2 linked regions of the Acidaminococcus fermentans DSM 20731 genome follow. Each later gene encodes a partner of the first gene's protein in a complex. Links are inferred from orthologs where the notes say so. Each region holds a gene or a part of one and is shown in the gene's direction. Other genes may lie near its edges.

The links. The genes of interacting proteins can lie anywhere in the genome.
Region 2: the proteins of metK (region 1) and groL are in contact, whole or in part, in a cryo-EM structure (PDB 8P4O), measured with the Escherichia coli proteins. The link is inferred for Acidaminococcus fermentans DSM 20731 from one-to-one orthologs.

What each region holds. Positions count from the first base shown.
Region 1 is NC_013740.1:358,939-362,535, forward strand. Bases 721-3,597 are described here. They hold metK (methionine adenosyltransferase), read left to right. Parts: upstream 721-1,508; coding sequence 1,509-2,687; downstream 2,688-3,597. Other genes in these bases: citC ([citrate (pro-3S)-lyase] ligase), read left to right, coding at 721-1,289; priA (primosomal protein N'), read left to right, coding at 2,689-3,597. Also shown: ACFER_RS01615 (lactate utilization protein), read left to right, coding at 1-151; more of citC, read left to right, coding at 243-720. UniProt on the Escherichia coli protein: Catalyzes the formation of S-adenosylmethionine (AdoMet) from methionine and ATP.
Region 2 is NC_013740.1:1,581,371-1,585,002, reverse strand. The notes cover bases 1-2,912. They hold groL (chaperonin GroEL), read left to right. Parts: upstream 1-596; coding sequence 597-2,228; downstream 2,229-2,912. Other genes in these bases: tpx (thiol peroxidase), read left to right, coding at 2,383-2,892; groES (co-chaperone GroES), read left to right, coding at 233-523; ACFER_RS07295 (cysteine-rich small domain-containing protein), read left to right, coding at 1-107. Outside these bases: ACFER_RS07275 (SLC13 family permease), read left to right, coding at 3,004-3,632.

The sequences.
Region 1 (3,597 bases):
GTTCGACATCCAGACTCCCTGCCGGACCACCGGGTTCTGTTCCCACTGCAAAGCGCCGGAAACCCGTTGCTGTGAAATCCTCATTACCCGGTACGCCCGGCACCCGGAGCGGATCCATGTGATCCTGGTCAATGACCAATTGGGGTTCTGACAGGAGAAGAGAACGGAAGTTGGCGGACCAACCACTCCGTTCTCTTTTTTGTGATATAATGATAGGACTTTGAAACCTGAAGGAGACCAGAATGTCTGATTATTTTATTTCCCAAGTATATCCTTCCGACAAGCGGACCAATGCCCAGGTGGATGCCTTGCTGGAGCAGGAGGGGATCCGCCGGGATGCCAACCTGGATTATACCTGTGTGATGTTCGACAATGACTACCATGCCATTGCCACCGGCAGCTGTTTCGGCAACACCCTGCGCTGCATGGCCGTGGACCATCATCACCAGGGAGAAGGGCTGATGAATGAAATCGTTTCCCACCTGGTCCAATACCAGTATGAACGGGGCAACCTCCATCTTTTCCTCTATACCAAATGCAGTTCCGCCAAATTTTTCGGCGATCTGGGATTCTATGAGATCGCCCGGATCGAAGACCAGATCGTCTTTATGGAAAACCGGAAGGACGGCTTTTCCAGTTACCTGGACAATCTGGCCCGGAGCCGGGTGGAAGCGCCCAAAGTGGCAGCCATTGTCATGAACGCCAATCCCTTTACCCTGGGGCACCAGTATCTGGTGGAAAAAGCCGCGGCGGAAAATGATCTGGTCCATCTGTTCATGGTCAGCGAGGATGCCAGCCTGTTCCCCTATGCCGTGCGGAAACAGCTGATCCAGGAGGGCACCCGCCATCTGTCCAATCTCCGGTATCATGACAGCGGCCCCTACATCATCAGCCAGGCTACCTTCCCCAGCTATTTCCAGAAGGATGCGGAAGCGGTGATCGCCAGCCATGCCAATCTGGATCTGGCCATCTTTACCAAAATCGCCCATCGGCTGGGCATTACCGTCCGGTATGTGGGGGAAGAGCCCACCAGTGTGGTGACCGGCCTGTACAACCAGGTGATGCAGCGGCGGCTGCCGGAAGCCGGCATCCAGTGCATCGTGGTGCCCCGCCGGGAAGAACAGGGCCAGGTGGTCAGTGCATCCATCGTCCGGAAGGCGCTCCAGGAAGGGAACTGGGCACTGGTCCGGGAACAGGTGCCTGCCACCACCCTGGAATTCCTCCAGAGCGAGGCTGCCCGTCCCATCCTGGAACGGATCCGGAAAGAGCAGGACGTGGTCCACTATTAAGGGCCCGTCTTGCATTTCCCTACTGTATTTGTTATAATTACAAAGCTAAATCGAATACAGCTCATCAAGAGTGGCGGAGGGAATGGCCCTATGAAACCACAGCAACCATGGCCTGTGGCCAACGGTGCTAATTCCTGCAATGCGGTTTGTCGATTGTAAGATGAGAGTCCTATAAGTGCTCTCATTTTGGGAGTATTTTTTTTGTGCAAGGAGGAAACAATGAAAAAAGTATTTACGTCTGAATCCGTTACGGAAGGCCATCCTGACAAAATCGCCGATCAGATTTCTGATGCGGTGCTGGACGCTATCCTGGAACAGGACCCGGATGCCAGGGTTGCCTGCGAAACCCTGGTGGCCACCGGCCAGATCCATATTGTAGGGGAAATTTCCACCAGCTGCTATGTGGACATTGCCAAGATCGCCCGCCAGACGGTGATCGATATTGGCTATGACCGGGCCAAGTACGGCTTTGACGGTTCCACCTGCGGGGTGCTGATTTCCATCGATGAACAGTCTCCGGACATTGCCCAGGGGGTGGATGAATCGGACGAATCCAAACAGGGTGCCCAGGATGAAACGGAAAAAATCGGTGCCGGTGACCAGGGCATGATGTTCGGGTATGCCACCGATGAAACCCCGGAATACATGCCCCTGCCCATTTCCCTGGCCCACAAGCTGGCCCGCCGGCTGGCCCAGGTGCGGAAAGACGGTACCCTGCCTTATCTCCGCCCGGATGGCAAGACCCAGGTAACGGTGGAATATGAGGATGACCAGCCCGTACGGGTGGATACCATTGTGGTTTCTGCCCAGCACAGCCCGGAAATCACCATGGAACAGCTGCGGAAGGATATCCTGGAACAGGTGGTCCGTCCGGTGGTGCCTGCCAGCCTGTTGGATGACAGGACCATCTATCACATCAACCCCACCGGCCGGTTCGTCATCGGCGGGCCCCAGGGGGATTCCGGTCTTACCGGCCGGAAGATCATCGTGGACACCTACGGGGGCATGGCCCGTCACGGGGGTGGCGCCTTCTCCGGGAAGGATGCCACCAAGGTGGACCGGAGTGCCGCCTATGCAGCCCGGTATGTGGCCAAGAACGTGGTGGCTGCCGGCCTGGCCAAAAAATGCGAAATCCAGCTGGCCTATGCCATCGGGGTGGCCCGTCCTGTATCCATCAGTGTGAATACCTTTGGTACGGCGGCCATTCCGGAAGAAAAAATCGTGGAACTGATCGAAAAGAACTTCTCCCTGACCCCGGCCGGGATCATCCGGAGCCTGGACCTGCGCCGGCCCATTTATCGGCAGACGGCGGCCTATGGCCATTTCGGCAGGACCGATGTGGATCTGCCCTGGGAACGGCTGGATAAAGTGGATGTGCTGAAAAAAGCACTGGAATAAGATGGAATACGCCAAGGTTGCCATCAATCTGCCTGCCAAAAACATTTTCCGGCAGTTCACCTATCATGTGCCGGAAACCCTGGATTTCCTGGGCCAGGGCTGGCGGGTGGTGGTGCCTTTCGGCCAGCAGCTGCTGGAAGGCTTTATTGTGGAAGAGGACCGGGAACCGGATCTGTCCCGGGAACTGAAGGATATTGCGGATGTGGTGGGGACGGAACCCTGGTTCGACAGTGAGATGCTGGCCACGGCCTACTGGCTGTCCCAGTATTACCTGTGCACCCTGGCGGAAGCCCTGCGCCTGTTCATTCCAGGCCGGAAAAGCCTGGCGGCAGTGGGGAAATACGTGCCGGTGCCGGAAGCGGAAGGATTGTCCCGGCCAGAGCAGGAACTGTATGATTTCCTGACACTGAAGGGGCCGCTGCCCCGGAAGGCCATCCGCCGGATCCCCGGGGGAGAGACGGCCCTGAAGGGACTGATCGCCCGGAAGGCGGTGGTCCTTTCCTACGATGTGAAATACAAACTGCGGGAAAAAACCGAACGGACCTTCACAGCAACGCCGGAAGGACTGGCCGCACAGGAAAACGGAGAGGTCCGGGGCAAAAGCCAGCAGGCTGCCCTGGACCTTTTGCCGTATGGAAAGACCGCCAGTGCCGGAGAACTGGAAGCCCGGGGCATCACCTCCGCCGTCCTGCGGAATCTGGTCCGGAAGGGGTGGCTGCTGGAAGGCAGGCGGCGGGTCCTCCGGGACAGCTATCAGGGCCTGGAAGCCCGGAAAGAAACCCTGGAACTGACGGAGGAACAGCAGGCGGCCATCCAGGCAGTGGACGCAGCCCGGGAAAACCGGGAAGCCCGGACCTTCCTGCTCCAGGGCATCACCGGCAGCGGCAAGACGGAAGTCTATCTGCGGCTG
Region 2 (3,632 bases), 1.2 Mb from region 1 along the record:
GCGCCAAGGACTGCAGCGGCTGCCTGCTGCCCCACGATCCGGACCGGTATGACCAGGTGATCCGGACCTTGCAGAAAAAAGTTTTCAGGCCTTTTGACAAAAAATAGTCAAAGGGCTTGATTTTTTTTGGAAACATGCTATTATAGATACTGTAGTTAGCACTCCAGCGAAATGAGTGCTAATAAAAATCACAAACAACCCATTGCTCATAGAATGAAAGGGGATACGTAAGATGTTAAAACCTTTGGATGATCATGTTGTAGTTGAACCCATTGTACAAGAAGAAAAAACCAGCAGCGGCATTTATCTGCCGGATACTGCCCACAAGGACAAACCCCAGACCGGCAAAGTGGTTGCCGTAGGCACCGGCCGTCTCATGGAAAACGGCACCCGGGTTCCTTCCGAAGTGAAGGCAGGGGATGTGGTGGTATTCGCCAAATACTCCGGCAGTGATGTAACCCTGGACGGGAAAGATTACATCATCCTGAGAGACAGCGATATCCTGGCGGTTGTGGAAGACTGAACGCTTTCCTCCGTCCCGTTTCTGGTAGAAGATACCAAACCGTACATTATCTGGAATTAAGGAGTCGATTAGAATGGCTAAACTGATTAAATTTGATGAAGATGCCCGCCGCGGCCTGGAACGCGGTGTCAATGCCCTGGCTGATGCCGTAAAGGTAACCCTGGGGCCCAAAGGCCGGAACGTTGTACTGGAAAAGAAATTCGGTTCTCCCACCATCACCAATGATGGGGTGACCATTGCCAAGGACATCGAACTGGAAGATCCGTTCGAAAACATGGGCGCCGCCCTGGTCCGTGAAGTAGCCACCAAGACCAACGACATCGCCGGCGATGGGACCACCACCGCTACGGTCCTGGCCCAGTCCATCGTCCATGAAGGGATGAAGAACGTGGTGGCCGGTGCCAACCCCATGGTCCTGAAGAAAGGGATCAAGAAAGCCACCGATGCCCTGGTGGACGAACTGAAGAAGAGCGCAAAGACCGTAAGCACCAAGGAAGAAAAGGCACAGGTTGCCTCCATTTCCGCCGGTGACGAAGAAATCGGCGGCCTGATCGCCGATGCCATGGAAAAAGTGGGCAACGACGGGGTCATCACCGTGGAAGAATCCAAGACCATGGAAACTTCCCTGGAAACCGTGAAAGGCATGCAGTTCGACCGTGGGTACATCTCCCCCTACATGGTAACGGATCCGGACAAGATGGAAGCCGTTATGAGCAATCCGTACGTATTCATTACGGATCGGAAGATCACTCTGATCAACGACATTATGCCCGTACTGGAAAAAGTGGTGCAACAGGGCCGTGAACTGCTGATCATCGCTGAAGACGTGGAAGGCGAAGCCCTGGCCACCCTGGTTGTGAACCGTCTGCGTGGCACCTTCAAGGCTGTAGCTGTGAAGGCTCCTGGCTTCGGTGACCGCCGGAAGGCCATGCTGCAGGATATCGCCACCCTGACCGGTGCCACCGTGATCAGTGAAGAAGTGGGCCGGAAACTGGACAGCGCTACCCTGGCTGACCTGGGTACTGCCGGTCAGGTACGGGTGACCAAGGACATGACCACCATCGTGGACGGCGGCGGCGACAAACAGGCCGTGGCTGACCGGGTGGCTTCCATCAAGGCCCAGATCCCTGAAACCACTTCCCAGTTCGACAAGGAAAAACTCCAGGAACGCCTGGCCAAACTGTCCGGCGGCGTAGCCGTAATCAAGGTTGGGGCTGCCACCGAAACCGAACTGAAAGACAAGAAACTGCGTATCGAAGATGCCCTGAACGCCACCCGTGCTGCTGTGGCGGAAGGCATTGTGGCCGGCGGCGGCACTGCCCTGCTGCAGGTACAGCCGGTACTGGATGAACTGGAAGCCAAGGCTGAAGGGGACGAAAAGACCGGTATCGATATCGTAAGACGGGCCATTGAAGCACCGGTACGGCAGATCGCCAGCAACGCCGGTCTGGAAGGGGCCGTCATCGTGGAAGCCGTGAAGAAGGCTGCCAAGGGCACCGGCTTCAACGCTGCCACCGAAGAATATGTGGACATGATCAAAGCCGGTATCGTGGATCCCTGCAAAGTGACCCGTTCTGCTCTCCAGAACGCCGCTTCCATCGCTTCCATGATCCTGACCACGGAAGCCGTAGTAGCCGACAAACCGGCTGAAAAAGGCGCTGCTCCCGCTCCTGCCATGGGCGGCGGCATGCCGGGCATGATGTAAGAAGAAGCCGTCAGGCGGTAAAAAAAGGGGTTGCTGTACGGAATGTGCAGCAACCCCTTTTTTGCACAGAAATCCTATTTACGAATCATTCTTAAAATGCTATACTATATCCATCAACAAGATTTGATCTGTACGAACAGAGGAGGAATATACTATGGAAAAACGGACTGTGAATTTTGCCGGCAACCCTGTGGCCCTGGTGGGGCCGGAAGTGAAAGTGGGCCAGCAGGCTCCGGATTTCAAACTGCTGGACAACAAACTGGGAGAAAAGACCCTGAAGGATTACGCAGGGAAGATCAAGGTGATCTCCGTGGTGCCCTCCCTGGATACCGGGGTGTGCGATGCCCAGACCCGCTGGTTCAACCAGGATGTGACCGGCCTGTCCCCTGATGTGGTGGTGCTCACCGTTTCCATGGACCTGCCCTTTGCCCAGGCCCGGTGGTGCGGTGCCGCCGGGGTGGAAAATGTGGTGACTTTGTCCGATCACCGGGACGCTGATTTCGGGAAGAACTATGGCTTCCTGATGGACGGCCTGCGGCTGGAAGCCCGGGGCGTGGTGGTTGTGGACAAAAACGACAAGGTGACCTACGTGGAATACGTCCCCGAAGTGACCCACGCCATCAACTTCGACGGCGTGCTGGCCGCGGTGAAAGGGCTGCTGTAAGGATATAAAGGGGATGCTGCCGGGGCAGCATCCGGTCAGCTGTCAACTGCCAAAGGAAAGAACCCGCCTTTTTTGGGGGCGGGTTCTTTTTTGTGAAAAAAGGAGTTTCCCATGCCATCCCTGTTCCATTTCCTCCGCTCCAACCCCGTCCTTTTCCTGGCCTCGGCTGGGGCTTTGCTGTCTTTTTGGGTGGTGCCTCCTTCCGGGGCCCTGCTGGAGGTCCTCAATGTGCCGGTGCTGGCCATCCTGTTCTGCCTGATGGCGGTGATCGGGGGCCTGCGGGAAACGGGTTTCTTCGACCGTCTCCTGGACCATCTCCTGGGCCGTCTCCAGGATACCCGGCAGCTGGGGGCGGTGCTGGTGTTCGCCTGCTTCTTCGGGAGCATGTGGGTCACCAACGACGTGGCCCTGCTCACCTTCGTCCCCTTTGCCCTGCTGTCCCTGGAAGGGCAGGGGACGGAAAAACAGGCGGCCCGGGTCATCGTGCTCCAGACCCTGGCCGCCAACCTGGGGAGCATGGTGACCCCGGTGGGGAATCCCCAGAACCTGTACCTGTACTTCCGGTATCAGATGGACCTGGGAGAATTCCTCACCCTGCTGCTGCCCTACACCCTGGCCTCCCTGGTCCTGCTGGCGCTGGGGGTGGTCTTTTGGATCCCCCGCCGCCCCCTGGAGAAAGGGGGGAGGGGAGAAGCCGGACAGAAGGGGAACCGGCGGCCGGTGAGAGAGGAACGGGTCCT